2 regions of the Faecalibacterium sp. PGM34 genome follow, and region 1 is predicted to be linked to the other one. Evidence: predicted binding sites of a transcription regulator. Region 1 holds the regulator's gene; the other holds the start of a gene.
What was found. Region 1 encodes HrcA, which represses chaperone genes, less so after heat shock. Its sites were predicted from a motif close to TGTTAGCACTCNNNNNNNNNGAGTGCTAACA; they were not measured.
Positions count from the first base shown of each region.

Region 1 (15,124 bases):
GCCGCAAATGCATTCCATTATTCAGTTCTGGTCGTGGCTTTTACCCACAAGGCTGCACACCACGCCGCAGACAAGGCTTGCGGTGATGCCCGCAGAGGCTGCGGTCAGCCCGCCGGTCAGAATGCCGATGGCTCCCTTTTCCGCCACGGCGGTGCGCACTCCCTTTGCCAGCAGATGCCCAAAGCCCAGCAGGGGCACGCTCGCCCCCGCACCGGCAAACTCTGCCAGCGGCGCGTACAGCCCCACCGCCGAGAGCACCACCCCCGCCACCACATAGCCGGTCAGGATGCGTGCCGGGGTCAGCTTTGTCAGGTCGATGAGCAGCTGCCCCACCGCGCAGATGGCGCCGCCCACTAAAAACGCCCACAGATAGTTCATTTCAGCTCTCCTTTTCCGGTGCGGTCAGCTCTACCAAGTGCGCCACCGCCGGGATGCTCTCCTTCTGCAAAAAGGTAGTCTGGCTCATCAGCGCTCCGGTGGCGAGGAACAGCACCCGGCGGCTGCCGCGGCGCAGCAGCTTTGGCAGGATATGCCCGCAGAGCACAGCGGCGCAGCAGCCCGCGCCCGAGCCGCCGCTTTTCACCCGCTGCTCCCCGGCATCGTAGAGCAGACAGCCGCAGTCCACGTGGTTTTTCAGCAGCAGACCCTCTGCCGCCAACAGCTCCCGCAGCATCTGACTGCCCACCAGCCCAAGGTCGCCGGTATAGATGCAGTCAAAATCCCGCAGTTCGGCGCGGGTATCGGCAAGATACTGTAACAAGGTAGCGGCTGCTGCCGGTGCCATGGCTGCGCCCATGTTGTTGATATCTTTAATATTATAATCCTGCACCCTGCCAAGGGTTGCGGCGGCAATGCCCACCCCCTGCCCTGCCGGACGCAGCAGGCAGCACCCGGCGGCGGTAGCCGTCCACTGGGCGGTAGGGGTGCGCACCGCGCCGTAACTCAGCGGGGTGCGGAACTGACGTTCTGCCGCGCAGAAATGGCTGGAGGTCATAGCCAGCAGGTTCTGCGCCGCCCCGCTGCTGCACAGTGCCGCGCCCAGCGCCAGCGCCTCCGCCATGGTGCTGCACGCCCCGAACAGCCCCGCAAAGGGCACGCCCAGCTCCCGCAGCGCGTAGCCGGAGGCGGTGCACTGCGCCTGCAAGTCCCCCGCCAGCGCAAGGTCTATCCGCTCGGCGGGCAGAGACGCTTTTTGCAGGCAGAGCCGTGCCGCCCGCAGCTGCAACTGCTTTTCGGCGGCCTCCCAGCTGCACTGTCCCAGCCGGTTGTCGGTGGTCAGTTCGTCAAAGCCCGCTGCCAGCGGGCCTTCGCTCTCTTTTTTGCCGCCCACCGCCGCCTGTGCGGCGATGACCGGCGGGGTATGAAACAACAGGGTATCGCCCCGGCGCTCTGTCATAAAAAATTTCTCCCTTTCTGCAAAAAATGCCCCGGAACGTGCTATACTGGTGCTGTGGCACTGCAATATCCGGCGGGGCTGTTCCGTATTATAAGGCAGAAGCCCCCAGCAGCCACAGCACCACACCGTACACCACCGCCGCCAGCGTGCCGTACACGATGACCGGCCCGGCGATGAGGAACATCTTGGCTCCGGTGCCCGGCACACGCCCCTCGGCTTTGAACTCGATGGCCGCGCTGACCACCGCGTTGGCAAAGCCGGTAATGGGCACCAGCGACCCCGCCCCGGCCTTTGCCGCCAGCTTCTGGTACCAGCCCAGCGTGGTCAGCACCGCCGAGAGCAAAATCAAGGTGCAGCTGGTCAGGGTGCCCGCCGCTTCAGCGTCCGCGCCCTGCCGCAGAAACAACTGCCGCAGCCCTTCGCCCAGCAGGCAGATGCCGCCGCCCACACAGAACGCCCACAGGCAGTCTGCCAAAAGCGGCGAGTGCGGCCCGGCCTTCTGTACCCGGCGTGCATATTCCTGCGCTGTCATCTTCATCTTCCCGCGCCCCCTTTTGCGGATAGTCTGCCCGGGGCGGCGGGTGCTTATCCTTTTTTTGTGAAAGAAGGTATGATCTATGCAATCTTCCCATCACCGTAACCATCATGCCCGCCGTCTGCTCTGCCTGACGGCGCTGGCCTGCTTTGTGGCGGGCGGCACCGCCTACGCCTGTACCCGCAAGGCCGCTGTGCCGCAGCTGCCGGAGCTGCCCGCCGAGAGCCTTGAACAGCCCGCTGAAAGCCTTGTGCAGGCCGCAAGCACCCTGCCCGACGCCCCGGTGCAGCAGCCCGCCGATAACGGCGCGCAGCAGAGCACCCTTACCGCCGCACAGGCGCAGGCGCTGCTGGATGATCCCCGCATGATCCTTGTCAACCGCGCCCACCCGATAACGGAGGACTACCCCGTCGGGACCAAGGAGTGCGGCTCGGCCACCGCCATCAACAAGACCTTGCAGACCGAAGCCGCCGAGGCTTTTCTCTCCATGCAGGCCGCTGCCGCCAAGGACGGCGTAGATGTGCGGATGCAGAGCGGCTACCGCAGCGTCAGCTACCAGAAAAAGCTGTACAATGACAAGACCCAGTACTACCGCAATAAGGGCCTGAGCGAAGCCGCCGCCCGGGAAAAGGCCGCCGCCATCGTCAACCCGCCGGGCTGCTCCGAGCACAACTGCGGTCTTGCCGCCGACCTGAACAGCCCGGAGCACACCACCCTTGACACCGGCTTTGCCGACACCGCCGCCTTCCGCTGGCTGTGCGAGAACGCGGAGCAGTACGGCTTTATCCTGCGCTACCCCAAGGAGGCCGAAAGCGTGACCGGCATCACCTACGAGCCGTGGCACTGGCGCTATGTGGCCCGGAAAACGCCGCCCTGCTCAACCGGAGCGGCCTGTGTCTGGAGGACGCGGTCGCCGTTTTGCAGCGCATTGCCGCCGGGGAGACCGTGACCGGTTAAAATCCAATGAAAACTGCCGGAAAACCCTGCGGGGTGCGTTGCAATTTACCTGCTGTTATGGTAAGATAAATACAGTCTGCCCGTGTGCGCGGCACAGCCCCGCACCCCGACAAATGAATTCAACAAAAGAAGGAATATTTTATGATAAACCGCACAAAACTCTCTGTGATCGCCGTCAGCGCCGTGCTGGCTGTTGCCCTGACCGGCTGCGGCGGCAGCGCTTCTTCCGCGCCGTCCTCCGTGTCCAGCGCCTCCGCCTCTGCACCGGCTTCCAGCACTGCCGCCCCGGCAGCGGATGCCACCGAAAACGGCACCGCCGATCTGGACAGCGCCGTGGAGACCCTGCTGGCTGCCAACCCCATCTCCAACCAGTTCGAGATCGCCGCCATGAACATCGAGTACGACTTCGGCCTGAAGGCGGAGGACGTGGCCAGCTACAAGGGCGTGAAGAGCAACGACAACGGCGACGCCGGCCTTGTGCTGGTGGTGGAAGCCGCTTCCGGCAAGGCACAGGACGTGGTGACCGCGCTGGAAAGCTACAAGCAGGATCAGGTGGCTTTCTACGGTAACTACGCCGAGTTCGCGCAGGCACAGAGCAACGTAGAAAACGCCATCATCTCCTCCAAGGGCGACCGTGTGGTCATGGTGATCGCCTCCAACGCGTGCACCGCAGACCTGAACAGTGCTGTGGACAGCGCCCTGAACAGCTGAATCTGACCTTCTGAGCCGGTGCCATCTGCGGCATCGGCTTTTTTCAGTAGAGCCCTCCCGCACCCGGGATGGAAAAACCGTTATTGCCCGCAAAACTTGTAAAAAAGGAGGCTGACCCCTTGGTTTTCAGCACCATCATCTTCCTGTTTCGTTTTCTGCCCATCACGCTGGCGCTGTATTATCTTGCCCCCGCAAAACTGAAAAACACCGTGCTGTTTTTGTGCAGTCTGGTGTTCTACTGCTGGGGCGAGGTGCGCTTTTTTCCGGTCATGGTGGCGCTTATCCTCATCAACTACCTCAGCGGCCTTGCCATCGAGCATTTTGATGCAAAGCCTGCCCTGCGCCGTTTCTTTCTGCTGGTGGCGCTCGTTGGCAGTTTGGGGATGCTGTTCTACTTCAAGTACGCAAACTTTATGCTGCGCAGCGCAAACGCTCTGCTGGGCACCGCCTTTGCCGAGATACAGGGCATCGGTACCCTGCCGCTGGGCATCAGCTTCTACACCTTCCAGACCCTTTCCTACTCCATCGACGTCTACCGCCGGGATGTAAAGGCCGAGCGCAACATCATTGATTTCGGCGCTTATGTGGTCATGTTCCCGCAGCTCATCGCGGGGCCTATCGTCAAGTACCGGGACGTCTCCGACCAGCTGCACGTCTACAAGCACCGCTATAACCTCAAACAAATTGAAGAGGGCATGACCCTGTTCACCTTCGGTCTTGCCAAAAAGGTGCTGCTGGCGGACGCCGTGGGCGCGCTGTGGACGGATATCATCGGGGTGGCCGACAGCCCCTCCACCACCTTTGTGGGTCTGGCAAACGCTTCCACCCCGCTGGTGTGGCTGGGCATCATCGCATACAGCTTACAGCTGTACTTCGATTTTTCCGGCTACTCCCTGATGGGCATCGGCATGGGCAGGATGCTGGGCTTCGATTTCCCCGCAAACTTCAACTACCCCTATATCTCCGCTTCCATCACCGAGTTCTGGCGGCGCTGGCACATGACCCTGTCCGGCTGGTTTAGGGAGTATGTGTATATCCCGCTGGGCGGCAACCGCAAGGGGCTCAAGCGGCAGATTTTGAACCTGTTCATCGTGGAGCTGCTCACCGGCATCTGGCACGGCGCAAACTGGAACTTTATCTGCTGGGGTCTTTACTACTTTGTGCTGCTGGCGGCTGAAAAGCTGTTTTTGCTGCCCTACCTGAAAAAAGGCAGGGTGTGGCCGCATTTCTACACCCTGTTCCTTGTGGTGGTGGGCTGGGCGATGTTCGTGGGCAACGACACCGGCGTGTCCTTCGGGCTGCTGTTCCAGAAGCTCTTTATCCCCTCCGGCGGGGTGTCGCCGCTGTATTTCCTGCGGAATTACGGCGTGCTGCTGGCGGTAAGCGTGGTGTGCTGCACCCCGCTGATCGAAAAGCTGTGGGATGTGCTGCGCAAGAACGTGGTCACCCGCTGCGCCGCCATCCTGACGCTGCTGGTGGTCTCCACCGCCTATGTGGTGGGCAGCACCAACAGCCCGTTCCTGTACTTTAACTTTTAAGGAGGCGGGAAGATGTCTAAACACGAGAAAAAGACCTCCTCCCTTTTGCACTACCCGGTGCTGGTGGTGTTCAGCCTGTTTTTCATCGGGCTGTTCGCGCTGGATATGGTCACCCCGGACCGCAGTTACAGCGAGCTGGAGAACACCACCCTGAGCCAGCGCCCGGCGCTGACCCAGTTCACCGCCAAGGGGCTGAACAGCTACTTTACCGCCTACACCAAATACGTCAAGGATCAGGTGGCGGGGCGCGATGCGTGGATCAGCCTGCAGAGCGTGGTGGAGACCACCCTGCTGCAAAAGCAGCAGAACGGCGGCATCCTGCTGGGCAAGGAGCACATGATGTTCCCCCGCACCTACGGGCTGCTTTCCAGCGAGGAGCGCACCCTGCCCAAAAACACCGCAGCGCTCACCAGCCTGTGCCAGCGCTACCCGGGCAAGGTGAATGTGCTGCTGGCACCCGCTGCCAGCGATATCTACAAGGAGAACGTGCCCGCAAACGCTCCTTTGCTGGACGAGGACGGCTACCTTGACCAGCTTTCCGCTGCGGTGCAGGCAGCGGGCGGGAATTTTGTGGACGTGCGCCAGACCCTTACCGCCCACAAGAGCGAGTATATTTATTACCGCACCGACCACCACTGGACGAGCCTTGGCGCCTACTACGCGTACAGCCAGCTGTGCCAGACCCTTGGCCTTACCCCCTTTGACACCGCCGCACACACCGCGCTGACCGCCGATAACTTTTACGGCACCCACTACGCCAAGGCGCGCACATGGAACGCCGTGCCGGACGTGATCACCTACTACGACCTTGACAACGCCCTGACGGTATGGAACGTGACGGCGGCAGGCCAGCCCACCGAGGGGCAGACCACCGGCCTGTACGACACGGAGAAGCTTTCCGTCTACGACAAATACGCCATGTTCCTGCACGGCAACAATGGTTTAAGCCGGGTGCAGGGCAACGGCAGCGGGCGCATCCTTGTCATCAAGGACAGCTACGCCAACTGCTTTGTGCCCTACCTGACCGCCAACTACGCCGACATTGACGTGGTGGATTTCCGCAACTACAACTACGGCTTGGACAAGCTGATCGCCGATAACAGCTACGACCAGATCCTTGTGCTGTACAATTTTGACAGCTTCAAGAGCGACCCCTACCTCTACCGCGCCGGGGTAACAGGCTAAACAGCCAAAAGCCCAAATTATTGCAGTCTATTTTCACAAATTTATAGCTGCAATTTCATGCGTCCCGCCAGTTTTTGCACAGATGTACCAAAACCCCTTGATAAAACCCGACCACTGTTGTAGAATGGCCATATAGAGAACAATGCTCTATCGGCCTTGGGTATGGACGCCGGGGAATCGGGATGCAATGCGGCATTTCCCCTTGACAAAGGAGTATTGATGATGAAAAAGATGAATTATCCCGCAGATTATGCGGTACTTTCCAACGAAGAAATGACCTATACCACCGGCGGCGGCGCAGTGGATGATGCTGCCGGGATCGCCACCACTGCCGCAACGGTGGTAGGTGCTGTGGTGCTGGCTTCCAGCTATATCTGGGGCATCAAGCAGGCACGCACTTGGCTGCAGCAGGACGGCAACAAGGACGGCAACTTCTTTACCGTGCTGGGCCGCGCCACCGATGCCCTTGCCGCTGATATGGGCAAATCCGCCAGCAACTTTGTGCGGGATGCGGTCTCCACCACCATGGTGGTGGCACTGGCTCCCCTGAGCGCCGTTCTGCTGATCGTGCGCTGACCTTTTTAATCAGATAAAACGGTGCGTTTTTGGGTGCACCGTTTTGGATAGCTTTGTTTCAAAAGGAGTGTTATTATGGAAAAAATGATGATGCCCGCGTACTACAATGTCCTGTCCACTGAGGAAATGACCTACACCGAAGGCGGCGCCAATGCTACCATGTCTGAGGCTCTGCTGTGCTGGCTGATTCCCCCGTACGGCTGGTTCAAGGGTCTGACCGCTGTCCGCGATTACCGCCGTAAGAACCCCAACACCTGGATTGAGACCGGTCTGGACGCTCTGTCTGCCGATATGGAGAAGAGCACTGCCAACGCCATCCGTGACATCGCCTGCACCGCTTACATGATCAGCTCCACCGCTACCGGTGTCGGCCTGATCATCAATGCAGCAGTCATCCTGCTCTGATCCATCTTATCTCATAAGACCGGCTCGGAGTACACCAAAGAACAAAGCAGGCGGAGGCGCTGCCCGAAAGGGCAGCGCCTCCGCTGTTTTTGTAGGGTTCACACGCAAAAAACGGCGGCACGCTCCGATGGAACGTACCGCCGTTTGGCTTTTTTATAATACAATCAACCCGGATATCGTGCCTGTTTTTCAGCAAGCGGTGTCTCCAAAAAATGGTTTTACTGTATTGGGCGAAAGACCGCTGCGCTGTGCTTTCTCCTGTTCGTAGGTCACACGGGTCGCTTCCTCCACAAAGGCTCTGACCTCCGGCGTTGCCGTAGACCATGTAACATTGAAGCGGCGACAAATCTGATAAAACGTGCGATAAAACGCCTCCCGTTCCGGGTCACGCTGGAAATACTCTTTTGCATCCATCGAAAACACCTCACTTCAAATACGTCACAAAGATATTCATAGCCGCCTCGCCAGACAGTTCATAACGCGGCGCTCCGCCAAAACTCGGCAGTGGGCACGCGCCATAATCCCGGATATAGTGTTCTGCCAATTCCGGAACCTTTGCTTCAAATGTGACCGTCCCGCCACATCCATGATCGATCGACAGCTTGATGCCGTAGGCAATCAAGACCCGTCCGATTCCCTGATATCTTTTGGAATGACCAACAATTGTCGGGTTGCTTTCCGGCTGGCTTTCAATATAGGTGATGTGCACCATCACATCATTTTCCAGTATTTCATACGCTGCCAGTGCAACCAATTCGCCATCCGTTGTTTTTAACGCATACTTTTCAAAAGCATCCTTCTGGATATAGGCAGACATCCAACTCGTCTGCCATACAGGCTCTTTTTCCGTCTGTGCCGCATCTGCTTTTTTCATGCGTGTGATCCTCACACCTATTTTCTGTTCATCATCTGTTTTCAGAATAAACGGTATAAACCTTGCCATATAAACCTCTTTTCCAAATGCGACGTCCCGAATCATCAGTTATATTATACTCGATTCTGTGTTGATTTTCAACAAAAACAAAAATCCCCTGAACTGCTGTTCCCGGCAGCTCAGGGGATTTCATACCTTATGCGTTGAACATATCCTTCAGCTTTTTGAAGAAGCCCTTACGCTTTTCGTAGTTTTCTTCCTTCAAAGTGCCCTCGAATTTCTTCAGGGCATCGCGCTGCGCCTTGTTCAGCTTTTTGGGGATCTCCACCTCGCACTTGACGTACATATCGCCGCGGCCGCGGCCATTCAGGTACTGGATGCCCTTGCCGCGCAGGCGGAAGGTGGTGCCGCTCTGGGTGCCCTCGGGCACGGTGTACTCCACCTTGCCGTCAATGGAGGGTACAGTGACGCTGTCGCCCAGCACAGCCTGACTGTAAGTGATGGGCACAGTGACCCACACATCGTAGCCATCGCGCTGGAACACCTCGCTGGGACGCACAGTGACCATGACGATCACATCACCGGCGGGGCCGCCGTTGGTACCGGCATCGCCCATGCCGCGCAGTGCAAAGCTCTGGTCGTCGTCGATGCCCATGGGGATGGACACCTCCAGCGTCTTTTTGGTAGCCACCTTGCCGCTGCCGTGGCAGACCTTGCAGGGGTTCTTTACCAGCTTGCCCTTGCCGCCGCAGCGGGAGCAGGGCTGCTGGGTCTGCATCACGCCAAAGGGGGTGCGCTGCTGGCGGATGACAAAGCCGCGGCCGCCGCAGTCCGGGCAGGTCTCGGGGCTGCTGCCGGCGGCACAGCCGCTGCCGTGGCACTCGGTGCACTCCTGCTGGCGGGTGATGGTAATGTTCTTCTTGCAGCCGTGCACGGCCTCGTCAAAGCTCAGGGTGATGCGCACCCGGATGTCCTGACCCTTGCGGGGGGCGTTGGGGTTTGCCTGACGGGACGAGCCGCCGAAGCCGCCAAAGCCACCGCCGAAGATATCGCCAAAGATGTCGCCCAAGTCCACACCGTCGCCGCCAAAACCGCCAAAGCCGCCGGGGCCGCCGCCGTTCTGTGCTGCGTAGGTGGGGTCAACACCGGCAAAGCCGTACTGGTCGTACAGCTGGCGCTTTTTCGGGTCCGAAAGCACCTCGTTTGCCTCGTTGATCTCCTTGAACTTTGCCTCGGCGTCCTTATCGCCGGGGTTATAGTCCGGGTGGTACTTCATGGCAAGCTTGCGGTATGCCTTTTTGATCTCGGCATCGCTTGCGCCCTTGGATACCCCCAGCACTTCGTAATAATCACGCTTTTCCTGTGCCATATCCACTCACCTCTCCGGGAACGCCCTCCCCGGGTAACGCCCCGGTCGGTTCCTCACTCTATAAACCAGCAAGAGCCGCCCCGGCCTAAACCGGAGCGGCTTTTGCTCTATTGCGCGTGTGCCCGCCGGTTTGGCCGGACGCAGCGCTTTGTGTCAGACTTAGACTTCCTTGAAGTCGGCATCCACAACGCCGTCATCGTTGGGCTTTTCATTGGCTGCGCCTGCGTCAGCACCGGGCTGTGCACCGGCGGCCTGCTGTGCGGCAGCGGCTGCCTGATACATCTTCTCGAACACCTGGCTCAGGGCTTCCTGCTTTGCCTTGATGTCGTCCACGTTGCCGGACTGGACAGCGGTCTTGAGGTCAGCAAGCTTTGCCTCGGCATCGCTCTTCACGTCTGCGGGCAGCTTGTCGCCGTTCTCCTTCAGCATCTTCTCGGTCTGGAACACCATCTGGTCGGCACCGTTGCGGATATCGACCTCTTCACGCTTCTTCTTATCGTCGGCAGCAAACTGCTCAGCTTCCTTCACAGCCTTGTCGATGTCCTCCTTGGACATATTGGTAGAAGCAGTGATGGTGATGTTCTGCTCCTTGCCGGTGCCCAGATCCTTAGCGCTGACCTTCACGATGCCGTTGGCATCGATATCGAAGGTAACTTCGATCTGAGGCACGCCACGGGGAGCCGGAGCAATGCCGTCCAGATGGAACACACCCAGACTCTTGTTGTCGCGGGCAAACTCACGCTCGCCCTGCAGCACGTTGACCTCAACAGAGGGCTGGTTGTCGGCTGCGGTGGAGAACACCTGGCTCTTGTGGGTGGGGATGGTGGTGTTGCGGTCGATGATCTTGGTGCACACGCCGCCCAGCGTCTCAATGCCGAGGCTCAGCGGGGTGACATCCAGCAGCAGCAGACCCTTCTTCTCGCCGTTCAGAACGCCGCCCTGAATAGCAGCACCGACAGCCACGCACTCATCGGGGTTGATGCCCTTGAAGGGCTCGCAGTTCAGTTCCTTCTTCACTGCATCGTAGACAGCGGGGATACGGGTGGAACCACCGACCATCAGGACCTTCTTCAGGTCGGAAGCGCGCAGACCTGCATCCTGCAGAGCCTTGCGCACGGGGGTCATGGTACGATCCACCAGATCAGCGGTCAGCTCGTTGAACTTTGCGCGGGTCAGGGTCATATCCAGGTGCTTGGGGCCGGTAGCATCGGCGGTGATGAAGGGCAGGTTGATCTGGCTGCTCATTGCGCTGGACAGCTCGATCTTAGCCTTCTCGGCAGCTTCCTTCAAGCGCTGTGCAGCCATCTTGTCCTTGCGCAGGTCGATGCCGTTCTCGGTCTGGAAGGCGTCTGCCATCCAGTCGATGATGCGCTGGTCGAAGTCATCGCCGCCCAGATGGGTATCGCCGTTGGTGGCCAGAACCTCGGTAACGCCGTCGCCCATCTCAATGATGGACACATCGAAGGTGCCGCCGCCCAGATCGTAGACCATGACCTTCTGGTCGTCCTCTTTATCCACACCGTAAGCCAAAGCAGCTGCGGTGGGCTCGTTGATGATACGGCGGACGTTCAGGCCGGCAATGGTGCCTGCGTCCTTGGTGGCCTGACGCTGGCTGTCGTTGAAGTAGGCAGGCACAGTGATGACAGCCTCGGTGACGGTCTCGCCCAGATAAGCCTCGGCGTCAGCCTTCAGCTTCTGCAGGATCATAGCGCTGACCTGCTGGGGAGTGTACTCCTTGCCGTTCAGGGTCACCTTGTGGTCGGTGCCCATCTGACGCTTGATGGAAGAAACGGTGTTGTCGGGGTTGGTGATAGCCTGACGCTTTGCAACCTGACCTACCAGACGGTCGCCGGTCTTGGTGAAGCCGACAACGGACGGGGTGGTGCGGGCGCCCTCAGAGTTGGCGATAACAACAGGCTCGCCGCCCTCCATAACAGCTACGCAGCTGTTGGTAGTACCAAGGTCGATACCAATAATCTTACTCATAATGAAGTCTCCTCTCGAAAAAACAAATCTTGTTTATATGATGCTTATGATGATGTCAAGCGGATGTTATTGCAAACTCCCTTGCGGGAGGTTCGGCTTGTTTATTCGGCCACCACAACGGTTGCATGGCGGATGATCTTGTCACCCAGCTTGTAACCCTTCTGGAAAACGGTGACCACCGTGCCGCTCTCCTGCCCGTCCGGGGCGGGGATCTGCTGCACAGCACTCATAAGGTTGGGGTCAAAGGGCTTGCCCAGCACCTCGATCTCCTCCACATGGAGGGCTTCCAGTGCCTTTGCCGCCTTATCCAGCGTCATGACCACGCCCTTTTTGTAATTCTCATCGGTGGTGGGGGCGTTGGCTGCCATGTCCAGCGTATCCAGAATGGGGATGATCTTTTCCACTGCGTGGGAAACACCGTCGCCAAACTTCTGGTCGGCCTCGCGGGTGGAGCGCTTGCGGTAGTTGTCGTACTCGGCAGCCATGCGCAGCAGCTGATCCTTGGCCTGTGCGGCGTTCTTTTCCGCTGCATCCAGCTTTGCCTTAACGGCTTCCATCTCCCGGGCCTTCTTGTTGAACCAGCCGCCGTCCTTCTTCTTGTCCTCTTCGGTGTCAGCTTCGGCAGCAGCCTGTTCGGGCGCTGCGGCAGCGGTCTTTTCCTCGGGGGCAGTTTCCGGCTGCTCGGTCTCGGGCACCGTGTTCTTTGCTTCTTCGCTCATTCCAGATCCTCCTTATAGATCACAGTCCGCCGTGGTACGGCAGCCTGCGGGGTGTCTTTTCGTTTGCCGCTCATGCCCTCGCCCAGCTGGTCTGCAAACTCGTGCAGCAGGGGCATCAGCTTCTGGAAGGGCATCCGGGTGGGGCCGATCAGGGCAATGGAGCCCCACAGCCCGCCGCCTACCAGATACCGGTCGCTCACGATGCACAGCCCGGGGATCTGCGGTTCCAGATCCTCGCCCAGCAGCACGCTTTCGCTGCGGTTTTCCGGGGGTGCGATCAGGCTTGCGGCCTGTTCCTCGTCATTCAGCAGGGTAAGGATATCACCCACCCGGCCATCCAGCTGCGGCCAGTCCAGCAGGTGCTGCTCGCCGCCCAGAAATACATGGGGCTTTACGCTGTCCTGCAAAATTGCGGCTGCGGCGCTGACCACCGGCACAAGCTCCGGTGCGATCTGGCTGCACAGCTCGCTGAGCATCCGGGTGGAAAGATCCACCGGTGCCACAAAGGTAAGGTTGCGGTTGAGCAGCGCCGCAAGGGCAGCTGCATTTTCCCGGGAAAGCCCGGTGCGTACCCGCGCCACCCGGGTGCGGACGTAACCGGCGGTGGTCACAGCCAGCACAGCAGCTGCGCTGCGGCCCACCTGCACCACCTCGTAATGGGCGATGCACAGATCCTCGGCGCAGGGGGTGCTGACGGCGGCGGTGCAGCCGCTGATGGCGGCCAGCGCCTTGGCAGCGCCCTGTGCCAGCTTTTCCGGCTCGTGGTCAAGGCTGGCGAACACCGCATCCACCCGGGCGCGGGTAACGCGGTCCAGCGGCTGATCATCGGTCAGCAGATTATCCAGATAATACCGGTAGCCCTTGGCGCTGGGCACACGCCCTGCGCTGGTGTGGGGCTGCTCCAGCAGGCCCAGCTTTGTCAGCGCCGCCATCTCGTTGCGCAGCGTTGCGCTGGACACTGCCATATCAAAGTAGTTTGCCAGCACGCTGCTGCCCACCGGCTCGCCCTCAAGGCCATACAGCGCCACGATCGCCTGCAAGACCCGTTGCTTGCGTGCATCCATCGTCATAGCGCCTGCCTCCTTTTTGTATCGCTTTTGTTTGTTTAGCACTCCTTGTTCCTGAGTGCTAAGACCATTATAATCGTTTTTGCCCTGCTGTCAAGTGCTTTGCAAAAATGTTTATAAAGATTCATAATTCTGTCATAAAGGGGGGTGTGCGCCCTCTCAGGCGCTCCCGCGCCAGCTCTCCCAAAGGGAGAGCCAAGCCGTAAGGTTCGACACTAAAGTATTAGGCATAATGAAAAAGTTTCCGGCAGTGCTCTTGCCTCTCCCTTTGAGGAAAGTCTTCCCCCGCTCCGGGGGAAGATGTCGCGCAGCGACAAAAGGGGGAGTGTGGATGCGACCAGCGGGAGCAGACGGAGAGGGCGAGCCCCCTTCCGTGAAAAAGTAGTTCCGAAACGCCCGCAGGCGTTTCGGAACTACCAATAAAAATATTCTTTCCGCTTTTTATGCGCAAAGCAGCGCGGTGCGCATTCCAGATCGTCCCGCCTTATTCCTCCATCTGCTTTGCCAGAAAGGCCGCTGCCACCGCCACCGCCTTGCACTGGGCGTCCTCCGGGCAGGCGGTGCGGTCCTCGGTCAGTAAGCCCACCGCGCCGGTCACGTCCCCGCCCGTCAGCACCGGTGCGGCGCATAGCAGCACCCGGGGTGTACCCTCACAGGGCAGCAGGGTCTTTTCCGGTGCGCCGGGGCTCTGGTAGGGCTTGCGGGCTTCCATCAGCTTTTCCAGCGGCTGGCTGATGCTGCGGTCGGTCAGCTCCCGCCGCCCGCTGCCGCTGACCGCCAGAATGCGGTCCCTGTCGCACACAAAGGCGGTCAGCGCAAACTGGCGGCTGAGCACCTCGGCCAGCTGGGCGGCAAGGGCGTTCACCTCGCCCATGGGCGAATACTTTTTAAAGATCACCTCCCCGTCGCCGGTGGTAAAGATCTCCAGCGGGTCGCCCCGCCGGATGCGCTGGGTGCGGCGGATCTCCTTGGGGATCACCACCCTGCCAAGCTCGTCGATGCGGCGCACGATACCGGTTGCTTTCATTATTTTGCCCTCCTTGCAGTTTCCTTTGTATGTAGTATCTGTCAGCGGCGGCAAATTATACCGGCAGCGGATTTTTTGCTTTGCCCGCCGCATTGCGTTCCGGGCGGGGTTCTGCTACAATAAATAGGAATAAACCCAAAGAAAGCAGGTGTCCGCATGGCACACATCCTTATTCTGGGCGGCGGTGCCGCCGGACTGGCCGCTGCGCTGGCGGCTGCACAGGCCGCGCCCGCTGCCCGCGTCACAGTGCTGGAGCGCAACCCCAAGGCGGGCAAAAAGCTGCTGGCTACCGGCAACGGCCGCTGCAATCTGGACAACACCGCCATCGCGCCGGAAAAGTACTTCACCGCCGACCCCGCCGCGCTGCGGCCCTTGCTGGTGGCGGTGGATGCCGCCGCGCCGCTGGCGTGGTTTGAGCAGCTGGGGCTGTACACCCGCACCGATGAAGCCGGGCGGGTGTACCCCTATTCCAATCAGGCGGCAGACGTGCTGGCGCTGCTGGAGCTGCATTTGCAGCGGCATAACGTACAGCTGCGCACCGGCTGCACGGTATGCACCCTGCGGCAGAGCAAGGGCGGCTACGCCGTGCAGTTTACGAACGCCGAGGGCGGCACCGAAAGCCTGCGGGCAGATGCCGTTATCTGCGCCATGGGCGGCGCCGCCGGGCCGCAGTTCGGCACGGACGGCTTCGGCACCCGCTTTGCCGCCGACTGCGGCGGGCAGATGCGCCCGCTCTACCCCTGCCTGACCGCCCTGCAATGCGCAAAGCCGAACAAGAG
Region 1 covers NZ_CM136898.1:782,763-797,886, reverse strand. The annotation lists gene spoVAE (stage V sporulation protein AE) at 22-378, opposite strand; gene ACXPUX_RS03805 (stage V sporulation protein AD) at 380-1,396, opposite strand; gene ACXPUX_RS03800 (SpoVA/SpoVAEb family sporulation membrane protein) at 1,485-1,934, opposite strand; gene ACXPUX_RS03795 (M15 family metallopeptidase) at 2,014-2,880, shown strand; gene ACXPUX_RS03790 (DUF4358 domain-containing protein) at 3,030-3,599, shown strand; gene ACXPUX_RS03785 (MBOAT family O-acyltransferase) at 3,719-5,137, shown strand; gene ACXPUX_RS03780 (DHHW family protein) at 5,150-6,322, shown strand; gene ACXPUX_RS03775 (hypothetical protein) at 6,545-6,898, shown strand; gene ACXPUX_RS03770 (hypothetical protein) at 6,974-7,303, shown strand; gene ACXPUX_RS03765 (hypothetical protein) at 7,493-7,717, opposite strand; gene ACXPUX_RS03760 (hypothetical protein) at 7,728-8,246, opposite strand; gene dnaJ (molecular chaperone DnaJ) at 8,374-9,546, opposite strand; gene dnaK (molecular chaperone DnaK) at 9,706-11,532, opposite strand; gene ACXPUX_RS03745 (nucleotide exchange factor GrpE) at 11,634-12,251, opposite strand; gene hrcA (heat-inducible transcriptional repressor HrcA) at 12,248-13,321, opposite strand; gene ACXPUX_RS03735 (stage V sporulation T C-terminal domain-containing protein) at 13,803-14,345, opposite strand; gene ACXPUX_RS03730 (aminoacetone oxidase family FAD-binding enzyme) at 14,502-15,124, shown strand, end outside.

Region 2 (15,124 bases), 960 kb from region 1:
CGGTCTCCGGCTTTACCACCACCGGTGCCAGCATCCTGCCTGCCGTGGAGGGGCTGCCCAACGGTATTCTGTTCTGGCGCAGTTTTACCCACTGGATCGGCGGCATGGGTGTCCTGGTGTTTCTGCTCTCGCTGCTGCCGCTGACCGGCGGCTCTCACGTCAACCTGATGAAGGCGGAAAGCCCCGGCCCGCAGGTGGACAAGCTGGTGCCCAAGGTGCAGTCCACCGCTAAAATTCTGTACGGCATCTACTTTGCCCTTACCATGCTGGAACTGGTGTTCCTGCTGCTTGGCGGAATGCCCCTGTTCGAAGCCATGCTCACCGCCTTTGGTACGGCGGGCACCGGCGGTTTCGGCTTCCGCAACGACAGCTTTGCCAGCTTTTCGCCCTACATCCAGTGGGTCGTGACCATCTTAATGATCCTGTTCGGCGTCAACTTCAACGCCTACTTCCTGCTGCTCATGCGCAAGTTCCGCCGCGCTGCTGCCAGCGAGGAGGTGCGGGGCTACTTTGTGGTCATCGCAGTGGCAGTGGGCATTATCACTGCCAATATTTATAGTATGTACAACAGCTTTGGCGAGGCGCTGCGGCAGGCCGCTTTTCAGGTGGGCTCCATCATCACCACCACCGGCTTCTCCAGCTGTGACTTTGACCTGTGGCCGACCCTCTCCAAAGAGATTCTGGTCATGCTCATGTTTATTGGTGCCTGTGCGGGCAGCACCGGCGGCGGCATCAAGGTGAGCCGTTTCCTCATTCTGGGTAAGACCCTGGCCAAGGAGCTCAAGACCGCCCTGCACCCGCAGGTGGTAGCGCCCGCCCGCATGGACGGCAAACTCATCAACCACGAGACCATCCGCACCACTAATGTGTTTGTGGCGGCGTATATCTTTATTTTTGCGGGCTCCTTCTTCCTTATCAGCCTGAACGGCTTTGATATGGCAACGAACTTTACCGCCGTGGCGGCTACCCTGAACAACATCGGCCCGGGTCTTGTCAAGGTAGGCCCTATGCAGAACTTCGGCTGCTTTGCAGACCCCGCAAAGCTGGTGCTGATTTTCGATATGCTGGCCGGTCGTCTGGAGATCTTCCCCATGCTGGTGCTGTTCATGCCGGATACATGGCGGCGGTTCTGAGCCGTTTGCGGCAGGGGACAGGCAAATAATGATTTCGGAACACCGGAGCTTCTATGGACGCTCCGGTGTTCTTTTTTGTGAAAGAAGCTGCAAAGGCAGGCGGCAACGGTTAGAAATACCTTGCGCTCAGCGCTTTATTGCTGTATGATTATGGTATCAATTGTCTTACCCTTACCCCTGAGCAGGCAGAAGCTTTTCGCGAATGAAATCGTTCTGCTTGATAAAAAAGAAGAAAGCAAAACAATAAAATGTACAGGAGGAAATTACTATGGGTTTGATCAAAGCAGGTATGGGCGCACTGGGTGGAACGCTTGCAGACCAGTGGAAGGAATTTTTCTATTGCGATTCTCTGGACAAAGACGTGCTGATGGTCAAGGGTCAGAAGCGCACCTCCCGCCGCAGCTCCAACAACGGCGAGGACAACATTATCACCAACGGCAGCGGCATCGCCGTGGCAGACGGTCAGTGTATGCTCATCGTGGAGCAGGGCAAGGTGGTGGAGGTGTGCGCCGAGCCGGGCGAATTCACCTTTGACGCATCCACCGAGCCCAGCGTGTTCACCGGCAACTTCGGCGATAGTCTGGCTGCTACCTTCCAGACCGTAGCCAAGCGCTTTACCTACGGCGGCGACACCGGCAAGGATCAGCGCGTGTACTACATCAACACCAAGGAGCTGGGCGAGATCCTGTACGGCACCGCAACGCCCATCCCGTTCCGGGTGGTGGTCAGCGAGGAGCGGGGCTATAAGCTCTCGGTCAATCTGCGCTGCAACGGCAGCTTTACCTACCGCATCTGCGACCCGCTGCTGTTCTACACCAACGTGTGCAGCAACGTCTCCAACCAGTACGATGCCTCGGAGCTGGCTCCCCGCCTGAAGAGCGAGCTGATGAACGCTTTGCAGCCTGCTCTGGCCACTCTTTCCGCCAACAAGGTGCAGTATTACGAGATCCCTGCCCACACGCTGGAGATCTCGGACGCCCTGAACGAGCAGCTGTCCAATGTCTGGCGCAAGAAGCGCGGCATTGAGGTATTCTCCTTCAACATCAATTCTCTGTCCATCCCGGAGGAGCAGCAGAAGAAGATCACCGAGTGGGAAGAGAACGCCATGACCACCGACCCCACCACCGCCGCAGCTCGTCTGGTGGGCGGCCAGATCGATGCCATGAAGACCGCCGCCGGGAACACCGCCGGTGCTATGACCGGCTTTATGGGCATGGGCATGGCAGCCGGTGCAGGCGGCATGGGCGGCATGAACGCCCAGAACCTGTTTGCCATGGGTCAGCAGCCCGCAGCACCTCAGCAGCAGACTTCTGCCGCCGACAGCTGGAAGTGCAGCTGCGGCGCTACCGTTACCGGCAAGTTCTGCCCGGAATGCGGCAGCAAAAAGCCGGAGCCGAAGCCCGCTGCCGACAGCTGGACTTGCAGCTGCGGTGCTACCGTTACCGGCAAATTCTGCCCGGAGTGCGGCAAGCCCCGCCCGGCGGCAGCAGAAGGCTGGATTTGCAGCTGCGGTGCAGTGAACAAGGGCAAGTTCTGCTCCGAGTGCGGCAAACCCAAGCCCGCCGGTACCCCCAAGTATAAGTGCGACAAGTGCGGCTGGGAACCGGCCGACCCCGCACACCCGCCCAAGTTCTGCCCGGAGTGCGGCGACCCCTTTGACGACAATGACCGCAGCTAAGCCCGGCGCACAGCCCGCTGCACAATAACTGAACACACTGCGGGGCAGGAAAGAAAAAAGCCGCTCCTGCCCCGCAGTTATAATAGGAGGAAACGCTATGGCAGGAATGCTGGAATATAAGTGCCCCTGCTGTGATGGTGCCATCAAATTTGACAGCACCACCCAGAAGATGAAATGCCCCTACTGCGACACCGAGTTTGAGGTGGACACGCTGAAGGGCTACGATGAGGACCTGAAAGACCAAAAGCCCAGCGAGATGAACTGGGCCACCCCCGGCGGCAGCTGGGCAGAGGGCGAGACCGCCGGTCTGCATACTTACGTCTGTAAGAGCTGCGGCGGCGAGATCGTGGGCGACGACACCATGGCTGCCTCCGCCTGCCCCTTCTGCGGCAACCCCATCGTTCTGACCGGACAGTTTGCCGGAGACCTGCGCCCCGACCTCATCATCCCCTTCAAGCTGGACAAAAAGGCCGCCAAGGCCAAATTGCAGGAGCACCTCAAGGGCAAGACCCTGCTGCCCAAGGTGTTCCGCAGCCAGAACCATATCGACGAGATCAAGGGCGTGTATGTGCCTTTCTGGCTGTACGACAGCGATGCCGACGCCCAGCTGCGCTTTACCGCCACCCGCACCCGCTTTTGGTCGGATGACGACTACGATTATACCGAGACCAGCTACTACTCTGTGCGCCGGGACGGCGTGCTGGGCTTTGACGCAGTTCCGGTGGACGGCTCCTCCAAGATGGCAGATGACCTGATGGAATCTATCGAGCCCTTTGCCATGCAGGACGCCGTGCCCTTCAATACGGCGTATCTGGCGGGCTATGTGGCCGATAAGTACGATGTAGATGCCCAAAAGAGCATCCAGCGCGCCAACGAGCGCGTTCGTCAGTCCACCGAGGACGCCTTTACCCAGACCGTTACCGGCTACGACTCCGTGAAAATGGAGAACAGCAGCATCCAGCTGCACGGCGGCAAGGCAAAATATGCCCTGTTCCCGGTCTGGCTGCTGAGCACCAGCTGGCGCGGCAACAACTACATTTTTGCCATGAATGGCCAGACGGGTAAGTTCGTGGGTGACCTGCCGGTAGATAAGGCCGCCGCCCGCAAGTGGACGCTGGGCCTTACCGCAGCCGTTGGTGCCGCATCCTATGCGGTGATGTGGCTGCTGTGGCTGGCCGGGATTCTGTAAAGGAGGGACGGAAGATGAAAAACACTGCTACCCGACTGCGCTCCCTCTGTGCTGCGCTGGCCGCACTGGTGCTTTTGCTGGCGCTGGCTGTACCGGCCTTTGCCGCAGACGGCTTTGCTGACCTGTATTACCGTATGAACGACAGCGCAGAAGTCCTGACCGAGGATGAGGACAACGAGCTGGAAGCTTCGCTGGAGGAACTGAGCGTCCGTCAGAGCTTTGATGTGGTCGTTGCCACCATCGACTCGCTGGAAGACGAGGGCTACACCAGCATGGAGAAATACGCCGATGACACCTATGACTACTGCCAGTTCGGCTACGGTGAAAACCGGGACGGCGTGCTGCTGCTGGTAAGCATAGGCGACCGCAAATGGCATATCTCCACCCGCGGCTACGGCATTACCGCCTTTACGGATGCCGGTATCCAGTACCTTGGCGAGCAGATGACCCCCGACATGGCAGACGGCGATTATGCCGCTGCCTTCCGCACCTTTATCCAGTGGACGGACACATACGTTACCGCTGCCCGCGAAGGCCACCCCTACGATGTAGACAATATGCCGCATGAGCCCCTCTCTATTATGTATCTGGGTCTGGCACTGGTCATTGGTCTGGTGACAGCACTCATCGTGACCGGCGTGATGAAGAGTCAGCTCAAGAGCGTAGCACCGCAGCAGGATGCAACCAGCTATGTGCGGCAGGGCAGCATGAAGCTGACCAACCAGCGGGATCTGTATCTGTACCGTGACGTGCACCGCACCGAGCGGCCGAAGGAGTCCAGCTCCAACGATTCCGGCGGCAGCTCCACCCACACCTCCTCCAGCGGCACTACCCACGGCGGCGGTGGCGGTTCGTTCTGATAACGTTCCCCGCAAGATAAAATCTCAAAAACTGATCCGCAGCAGCCGGACGCACCCGCGCCCCGGCAACCGCTGCGGATCGGTTTTTACTTTTCTGCCGCCCGACACAAACGACTGATTTTTTCTGCGCCTTTGGGGCTATACTTCCAGTGCAGACGATTTTATATGCAGCAAGGAGCAGACACATGGGCATTTGGGAAAATCTGGGTATGGGCGGCTACCGGGGCTTTTCGCGCCCGGCGGCGCGGCTGTTGCAGCAGGCGGTGCAGCTGGCGGGGGATCTGGGCTGTGAGCAGGCGGATACCAGCCACCTTTTGCTGGCAATGCTGCGGCAGCAGGGCGCTGCGGCGCAGTTCCTCACCCGGAAAAACATCACCGAGCCGGAGGTGCGCCGCCAACTGGCGCAGCGCCGCAGCGCCCCGGCACAGCGGCTGAACCGGCAGGCCATGGCACCGGACCTGCGCCGCACCATGGACTACGCACTCATTGGGGCGCAGAACGCCCACGTCAGCCGGGCAGAGCCGGAGCACCTGCTCTGCGCCATGCTGGAAGATGACGGCTGCGCCGCCGGGCTGCTGCTGGCGGAGATGGGGCTTTCGCTCACCGAGGCGGTGCGGGAGTGCCGCCAGTTGAGCGGACAGTTCGTGCTGCCCGCCCAGCCCCGGGTGTCGGCAAGCATTCCCCGGGGCAGCCGCGCCAGCGATAAATATTGCCGCGATTTGACCCGCCGCGCCGCCGAAGGGGAGCTGGACCCGGTATTCTGCCGGGAAGCAGAGCTGGACCGCATGGTGGAGATCCTGTGCCGCCGCCAGAAAAACGACCCCTGTCTGATCGGCGAGCCGGGCGTGGGAAAAACGGCGCTGGCTGAGGGTCTGGCGCTGCGCATTGCCGCCGGGCAGGTGCCCAGAGCGCTGCAAGGGCGGCGGCTGCTGGCGCTGGACATGGCAAGCTTGGTGGCGGGCACCAAGTACCGGGGCGATTTTGAGGAGCGACTGAAAAACCTGCTGGAAGAGCTGGTGCGGGACGGCACCGCCATCCTGTTCATCGACGAGTTCCACACCATCGTGGGTGCCGGTGCCGCCGAGGGCGCTATCGACGCCGCCAGCATCTTAAAGCCGGTGCTTGCCCGGGGCGAGCTGCAACTCATCGGCGCCACCACCAATCAGGAGTTCCGCACCCATATCCAGAAGGATGCCGCGCTGGAACGCCGCTTTGGCAGGGTGCAGGTGGAGGAGCCTACCCCCGCACAGGCGGTGGAGATCCTCAACGGCCTTGCGCCCCGCTACGAGCGATACCATAACGTGCGCCTGCCGCCCCAGACTTTGCAGGCGGCGGTGGAGCTTTCGGTGCGGTATCTGCCCGGGCGCTGCCTGCCGGACAAGGCCATCGACCTTGTGGACGAAGCCTGTGCGGCGGCGCGCATCCTAGCCGAAAAGGAGCAGCGCACCCAGCCGGTGCTCAGCCCGGAGGATATCGCCCGGGTGGTGGCAGCGGCCAGCGGCGTGCCCGCCCAGCGGGTGGGCGAGCAGGAGCGGGAGCGTCTGGACAAGCTGGAAAGCCGCCTGAACGCGGAGATCGTCGGCCAGCAACGGGCAGTGGCTGCGGTGGCGGGAGCTATCCGGCGCAGCCGCACCGGTCTGGGCGAGCCGGGGCGTCCCATCGGTGCCATGTTGTTTTTAGGCCCTACCGGCGTGGGCAAGACTGCACTGGCGCGGGCACTGGCGGTCAGCTGGTTCGGCAGCGAGAAGGCGCTGCTCAAATTTGATATGTCGGAGTATCAGGAGCAGCACACCGCCGCCCGGCTGCTGGGTGCGCCGCCGGGCTACCTTGGCCACGACGAGGGCGGGCAGCTGACCGAGGCTGTGCGCCGCCGCCCGTACAGCGTGGTGCTGTTTGACGAGATCGAAAAGGCACACCCGGATATCCAGAATATTCTGTTGCAAATTTTGGAGGACGGCCAGCTGACCGATGCCATGGGGCGCAAGGCAGATTTCCGCAACACCATCGTGCTGCTCACCTCCAACTTGGGCGCACGGTTTTTGGCGGGGCAGAACGCGCCGCTGGGCTTTGCCGCCGGGGCAGAGGCAGTGTTTGAAAAGCAGTCCGCACAGGCCGTGGAGGAGGCCAAAAAGTGGTTCCGGCCAGAGCTGCTGGGGCGGCTGGACGAAGTGATCGTGTTCCGTCCATTGGCAGAGGAAAACCTTTGCGCCATTGCAGAAAAAATGCTCTGCCAGCTGGAGCAGCGCGCCGCCCGCAGCGGCTACCGTCTGCGCCACACCCCGCAGGTGGGTGCGGCACTGGCTGCCCGGGCGCAATCGGCCTACGGTGCGCGGGAGCTGCGCCGTCAGGTGGACAGGGCAGTGGAGCAGGCGCTTGCAAACCGTATTGCCGCCGGAACTGCCTGCGTAGGGCAGCACTGGACGGCAGACTGCGCCGCCGATGGCAGCATCGTTTTGCGAGAGGATGAGACCGTAACCCTATAAGAAAATAGCAAAATAGCGTTTTTGCTTGCAACCGGAACGGTTTTCGACTATTATAGAGGAAATAGAGTTATAACAGGGAGGACCCCGATGCACACGCTGTTTCTTCTGAACCCCGCAGCCGGAAAGGCCGACTGTACCCGCACCCTGCCGCAGCAGATCGCGGCGGCTGCTGCCGGTGCCGGGCTTGCCCCGGAGGATTACACCATCCGCGTCACCACCCACGCAGGCCACGCCCGGGAACTGTCCCGCGCTGCCGCCGCTGCCGCTCAGAAGGCGGGGGTGGAGCTGCGCATTTTTACCGCCGGTGGTGACGGCACCTTCAACGAGGCGCTCACCGGCGCGCACGGCTTTGATAAGACCGCCGTGGGCTGCCTGCCCTATGGCAGCGGTAACGACTTTCTGCGCACCTACGGTACAAAAGAAGAGTTTCTGGATCTGGACGCCCAGCTGGCCGGTGGGGTAGTGCCCATCGACCTGATGCGCACCAGTCTGGGGCTTTCTGCCACCATCTGCGCCGCCGGTCTGGACGCACAGGTGGCCTACGGTATCCCCAAGTTCCGGCGCATTCCGCTGTGCGGCGGCGAAGCAGCCTATGCGCTGTCCATCGTCCAGCAGCTGTGCGGGCATATCGGCCGCAGGGTGGAGTACGTCATTGACGGCGAGGTGCTGACCGTGGATTGCCTGATGTGCGCAGTGTGCAACGGCCGCGCCTACGGCGGCGGCTTTATGGCTGGGCCGGAGGCACGACCGAATGATGGCTGGCTGGATGTGTTCATCGTGCGCAAGGTCAGCCGCCGGGTCATTGCAAAGCTGCTGATGCTGTACAAAAACGGCCAGCACTTTCAAAACGGTCAGCTCACCGAGGCTGCAAAGCCCTACTTTATCTACCGCCGCGCAAAATCGGTCAGTCTGCGGGCAGCAGATGGCCGTGGACCCATCATTGCCACCGTGGATGGCGAGTGCGCCCCCTGCAAGCAGGTGTCGGTACAGGTGCAGCCGCTGGCGGGCCGCGTGCTGCTGCCGCAGCCCGCTTACCAGCGCTTTACCGCCAAAAAAGCAGGCGTAAGGTAAAGAGCGCTGCCGTGGATCCTACCATCGGAACAGAACGCAGCCGCTGTGCAAAAATTGTGCAGCGGCTGCGTCTTTTTTGCGTAGCAAGGTGTGATATGCGGCCGTCATAAATTCTTAACAAAGAAAAATTGCAAAACCCCTTGATTTTTCAGGGCAAGATGAGTACAATACACTTAGCACTCAGAGAAAAGGAGTGCTAAACCACTGCGGAGCACACACGAAGCCCCCGCAGGACGCGACAAAGTTTCAAATAAATTCAATATAATTGGAGGGCAAGAATTATGAAAATTATTCCTCTTGCAGACCGTGTTGTCATTAAGACTGTTGAAGTCGAGGAGACCACCAAGGGCGGCCTGATCCTGACCGGCAGCGCAAAAGAGAAGCCGCAGGTGGCACAGGTCATCGCAGTTGGCCCCGGCGGTGTCGTGGACGGCAAGGACGTCAAGATGACCGTTAAGGTCGGAGACAAGGTTCTCACCAGCAAGTACTCCGGCACCGAGGTCAAGGTGGACGGTGAAGAGTGCACCATCGTGCGCCAGAGCGACATTCTGGCTGTTGTGGAAGACTGAAACTGATTTTCCCTTTTCAATTGAGCTTATATTATAAAGGAGCGATGTATTATGGCAAAGCAGATCAAGCAGGGCGAGGACGCCCGTAAGGCACTGTGTGCCGGTATTGATACCCTGGCTAACACCGTTAAGATCACCCTCGGCCCCAAGGGCCGCAACGTGGTGCTGGGCAAAAAGTTCGGCGCACCGGTCATCACTAACGATGGCGTGACCATCGCAAAGGAGATCGAACTGAAGGACGAGTTCGAGAACATGGGCGCACAGCTGGTGCGTGAGGTCGCAACCAAGACCAACGATGCCGCAGGCGATGGCACCACCACCGCTACCGTGCTGGCACAGGCCATGGTCAACGAGGGCATGAAGAACGTTACCGCCGGTGCAAATCCCATGGATATCCGCCGCGGCATGAGCAAGGCCGTTACCACCGCTGTGGAGACCATCAAGGCACACAGCCAGAAGGTGAAGGACAGCAACGATATCGCCCGCGTCGGCACCATCTCTGCCGGTGATCCCGAGATCGGCCGTCTGATCGCTGAGGCTATGGAGAAGGTCACCTCTGACGGCGTTATCACCATCGAGGAGAACAAGACCACCGCTGAGACCTACAACGAGATCGTGGAAGGTATGCAGTTCGACCGCGGCTACCTGACCCCCTATATGGTCACCGATACTGACAAGATGGTGGCTGATCTGGACAACGCTGCTATCCTGATCACCGATAAGAAGATCAGCGTCATTCAGGATCTGGTGCCCCTGCTGGAGCAGGTGATGCAGAATGGCATGAAGCTGCTGATCGTGGCTGAGGATATCGAGGGCGAGGCTTTGTCCACCCTGATCGTCAACCGTCTGCGCGGCACCCTGAACGTCGTGGCTGTCAAGGCTCCCGGCTTCGGCGACCGCCGCAAGGAGATGCTGCAGGATATCGCTACCCTGACCGGCGGCACCGTGATCTCCTCTGATCTGGGCTATGAGCTGAAGGACGCAACCGTCCAGATGCTGGGTCATGCCCGTCAGGTGAAGGTGACCAAGGAGAACACCACCATCGTGGGCGGCGCTGGCGACAAGGACGCTATTGCAGCCCGCATTGCCCAGATCCGCAGCCAGATCGAGGCCGCTACCAGCGACTTTGACCGCGAGAAGCTGCAGGAGCGTCTGGCTAAGTTGGCCGGCGGCGTGGCTGTCATCAAGGTCGGTGCTGCTACCGAAGTCGAGATGAAGGATAAGAAGCTGCGCATTGAGGATGCCCTGAACGCTACTAAGGCAGCTGTGCAGGAAGGTGTTGTGGCCGGCGGCGGTACCGCTCCCATCAATGCTATCCCCGCTGTGCGCGCTCTGTGCGACACGCTGGAGGGTGACGAGCGCACCGGTGCCAAGATCGTGCTGAAGGCTCTGGAGGCTCCTCTGCGCCAGATCGCCAAGAACGCCGGTCTGGAGGGCAGTGTCATCATCGACAAGATCATCTCTGCCAACAAGCCCAACTACGGCTTCGATGCCCAGAACGAGGTCTTTGTCGAGGATATGATCGCCGCTGGCATCGTGGACCCGACCAAGGTCACCCGTTCCGCTCTGGAGAATGCAGCTTCCGTCGCTGAGATGGTGCTGACCACCGAGAGCCTTGTGGCTGACCTGCCGGAACCCCCGGCTCCCGCCGCACCTGCCGGCGGTGACATGGGCGGCATGTACTAATAACTGCCCAAAAACCGCATGAATCCTTGATTTTTGGAGCGCGCAAAAGCGGATTTACGCCAAACTTACGCCACTTACGCCAAAAATCAAAGCGCACTATAGGGTAACAAAATCGGCACTCGCTGAAAAGCGGGTGCCGATTTTTGTGTCCGGGAGAATTAAAAAATGATGAACCCGCTGGTGGATTCTTCGAGCGGCAACTGCAGCAGATCCGGGAGATTCACCTGTCGGAGCGCAAGTTCTACCAGAAGGTGACAGACCTGTATGCTACGGCGTTCGATTACGACAAGGATGCCAAGACGACCCGGCTGTTCTTCCAGACCGTCCAGAACAAGATGCACTATGCCGTGCATCGCCACACGGCGGCAGAGCTGATCTATGAGCGGGCCGATGCCAACAAGGAACACATGGGGCTTACCACTTGGGAGAATGCCCCGGACGGAAAAATCCTGAAAGCAGATGTGACGGTGGCCAAAAACTACCTGAGCAAAGAGGAAATGAACTATCTGGAACGCATCGTGTCGCTCTATCTGGATTATGCCGAATTGCAGGCAGAACGGAAAATCCCCATGAGCATGGAGGACTGGGCAAAGCGTCTGGACGGCTTTTTGGAGTTCAACGGCAACGAGCTGATGACCGGTCCCGGAAAAATCAGCGCAGAACAGGCGAAGCTTCATGCGGAAACGGAATATGAGAAGTATCGTGTCGTGCAGGACCGTTTGTATGAGAGCGATTTTGATCGATTTATGATGGTGGAAGAGGAAGCAAACAGAAAGATTGAGTGATGTTTATGGAAATGACCGCTATAAACTTTGTATTAGAAGAAAATCGCTTAATAATATGGAGTGCCTTATGAAGGATTTTATTTCTGAAATCAAGAAAATTCCAACGGATGGACTTATTTATTGTCTTTCGGAAAAATCTATAGATATGTTTAGAAAAAATGAGTGTTTAATGCCTGTAACTATTCCAGTTATACACAATGGTCAGAGAAAGATTCTAACCGTTACATTGACTGCTTGGGATATTCTTGACATGGAGTTTCTATCTATAAAAGAAAGCAACGATTATCGTCGTTCCTCAAAAAAAGTCCCAATTGAAGTTCTAGTCGACTTATATCGCGACTATGACAACGAGCGCTCTGCAAAAGAGGGGATTTTTCAAAATGTAGATGCCGATGGCGTATTTCGTACCTTGATGGGAATGACAGCTGAACAATTTGCATATGAAAATCTATATTGGCTATTTGAAAAATTCAGCCGTGATTATTATATTCTTTTTGCGGCGGAAAATTTTGAACATCGGTCTATAATTGATACTGACGCTATTGTGCGCGAGATTTTTGGAATTCCTGTCAATGATTATGTTTTAATTCTGGTAACTGTTTTTTGGTTGTGCTGTCAGCATCCGGATCCTTTGTCTGCTCCGGAAGAATTATATAGTAATGTGAACAGTGCAGTCCTTACTGTTGAGAATCTTTCCAATTTTATTAAATATTATTCGTGCACCTATCAAAATTTGCGTACTTCTTCTCTAAAAAAGCAGCTCTTGTATTCAAAACCATTCATTAAAACCCAAAGGACGGGAGAATATTTTGCTTCAAGTATTTTTCCTGTGGCAATGCTGCTTGGAAATGGTCTTTATTGGCTTGTGCGCAATTATTACTGCAAGCAAGGAACACAAGTCTTTGTAAATACCTTCGGATGCCTTTTTGAGGATTATATAAAAGATATTGCCTCAAAATATTGTAAACCATCTGAATGGACTACACTGTCTACTGGTTCCCGAAAGTCAGCAGATTTCACATTCGATCTAGGAAGCTTAACGCTTCTTGTAGAATCCAAATCTGCTCTGATTGGTCTTGATGTAAAGCAGCAGATTCCCAATTTACACAATGCCGATATTTTCTTTGAACGCACAATCTCAAAAGCGTATAAGCAATTAAATAGTAGTTATGTTCGATTATCAGTTTCGAGCAAGAATCCTATTATAAAAATTATTCTCTTGTATGACCAGTTTTCTAATTCGGCCATAGTAGAAGAAGCTGCGCACAAAATATTAGGTTCGGATTCTTCCTGTTTTATTATGACAATTCGTGAATTCGAGATACTTCTGTACCTTCACCAACATAATAAAGAAACGGAACAGCAGATTCTGGACGAGATTCTCAAGTCCAGCAGAGCAGAAAACTCTCGAAAAAATATTCCTGCCATCTATAAGGATCTCGCTATTGATAGTAATCCTCACTTTGAGGAAGAAATGGATTATTTTTCAAAGTTGATGAATAATTTTAAGGATGCCGCAAAATAATTCCATAACAAAACAACAGCCGCCCAGCGACCTTACGGTCTCGCTGGGCGGCTTATTTTTTGCGTTTCCACAACAGATATTCTTCGTAGCGGTGCATCTCGTTCTGTTCTTCTTCGGTCAGGCGCTGGCGCTGTTTGCGGGCCTCGTCTGAGGGGTCGATGTCGGTCAGGCCCAGCAGGTAGTCGGCGGAGGTGCCGTAGAGCTTGCAGATGGCAAGCAACACATCGCTGGGCGGCGAATTGCGTCCCTGCTCCCAAGCGCTGACAGCCCAAACGGTAAGCCCCAGCTTGTCCGCAAGGCTCTTTTGGGTGTCATGATAGTTCTTTCGAATCTCTGCCAGTCGCTCTCCAAGCATTATCAATACCACCTTTCCTGTTACTAGTATAGGGAATTCTACTAGTTTTTGACGAAAGACGCACTTAAAATGCTGGACACGATGCAAACAAGTAGCTATAATGCTAGTATAAGGCGGAACTAGTACAAAAATACTACTTCCGCCGCAACGCTAAGGCAAAGCGAGGAAATCCCCGTTGGAACAACTGATCGACTTTCACGCACCGGAAGTGCAGGCGGTGCTGGATACGCTACTAAAAGATAAATCCACCGGTAAAAACATCATCTGGGCCACCGACCCGCCGGAGGAACTGCAAACGGTGATGTACGAGCCGGTGACGGATAGATCTCAGATCACCACCCAGCAGCTTGGGCTGACCCACTACGAGGTGGTGCTGCCCCGGATGATGAAGCAGACCGACACCCAGCAGCAGCGCACCCGCAAAAAAGGCGAGGTGTTCAGCCCCGCATGGGTCTGCAACAAGATGAACAACGCACTGGATGCCGACTGGTTCCGTGGGCTTGGGGCAGAGGAGAGCGCCGGGCAGTTCACGGTGGAGTTGCCCCAAGGCTGGAATACGGTGGAAACGCCGGTGCAGTTCCCGGTTTGCAAGGGCAGGATCCCGGCATGGGTGCAGTATGTGCAGAGCCGCCGCTTGGAGGTGACCTGCGGCGAAGCCCCCTTTCTGGCGTCCCGCTACGATGCCGCCACCGGCGAGATGATCCCGGTAGCCCGGCGCATTGGCATTCTGGACCGCAAGCTGCGGGTGGTAAGCGAGAACGCCGCCACAGAGGACGAGTGGCGTAAATATGCCACCCATGCGGTGCAGTCCACCTACGGCTACGAGTATCAGGGCGATAACCTTTTGCTGGCACGGGTCAACCTGCTGCTGACCTATGCAGAGCATCTGCAAGCTCGCTGGCAGCGCAAACCCACAAAAGAAGAGTTACAGCCTATTGCCACCATCATCAGCTGGAACCTGTGGCAAATGGACGGCTTGCACCTGTCTGTGCCCGGTGGCAAGCCCCAGCCGGAGACAGAACAGCTTGACCTCTTTTCTATGTTCGGGGCGGCAGAGCTGCAGCCGCCTACGGTATCCTGTAAAGTGAAAAACTGGCGCAAGGGCAGCCATGGAACCGCCCAGAACTTTGAAACCATTCAGGAAGGGAGTACCAGCATGAAGTTTGATTATGTCATCGGAAACCCGCCGTATCAAGAGCAAACAACATCTGTTGTTCCAAAAACAAACGGACAGGTTCGTTCAAAAAGTATTTTTCAATACTTTCAGATTGAAGCTGATAAAATAGCCACTAAAGCAAGTGTGTTAATCTATCCGGGTTCTCGATGGATTCACCGTTCGGGAAAAGGTATGGCAGATTTTGGATTGAAACAAATCAACGATGTAACATTGCGGCGAATAGACTTTTATCCAAATTCAAAAGAAGTGTTTCCGGGACCAGTCGCAATTGCTGATGGCGTTTCTATTGTTCTGAAAGAAAAGGAAAAACAAACACCTAGATTTGATTATGTATATCATAACAATGGTGAGTGTGTCAGCCTTGAAATGGATAACCCGGGAGAAACACTGATTCCTTTGAATCCAAGTGATGCGGTTATTGTAAATAAGGTTGAGCAATTTGTAAATGATAATAAGCTGGATTACTTACACGGTAAAATTCTGTCACAGAAGCTTTTTGGAATAGAAAGCGATTTTGTCGAGAGTAATCCGAATAAGGTTCGAGAATATGTTTCGGATGCTGATGTTGATTTTTCGCATGAGATTAAACTGTTCACAAATGACAAAGCCGGAA
Region 2 covers NZ_CM136898.1:1,745,378-1,760,501, forward strand. The annotation lists gene ACXPUX_RS08110 (TrkH family potassium uptake protein) at 1-1,133, shown strand, start outside; gene ACXPUX_RS08115 (SPFH domain-containing protein) at 1,402-2,811, shown strand; gene ACXPUX_RS08120 (TFIIB-type zinc ribbon-containing protein) at 2,909-4,000, shown strand; gene ACXPUX_RS08125 (TPM domain-containing protein) at 4,015-4,860, shown strand; gene ACXPUX_RS08130 (ATP-dependent Clp protease ATP-binding subunit) at 5,046-7,343, shown strand; gene ACXPUX_RS08135 (diacylglycerol/lipid kinase family protein) at 7,431-8,414, shown strand; gene ACXPUX_RS08140 (co-chaperone GroES) at 8,696-8,983, shown strand; gene groL (chaperonin GroEL) at 9,035-10,669, shown strand; partial or broken gene rhuM (RhuM family protein) at 10,822-11,454, shown strand; gene ACXPUX_RS08155 (hypothetical protein) at 11,522-12,979, shown strand; gene ACXPUX_RS08160 (helix-turn-helix domain-containing protein) at 13,032-13,334, opposite strand; gene ACXPUX_RS08165 (Eco57I restriction-modification methylase domain-containing protein) at 13,510-15,124, shown strand, end outside.
Region 2: ACXPUX_RS08140 (co-chaperone GroES) is a predicted target of HrcA. The motif match lies at 8,586-8,616, and genes of this name have one in related genera.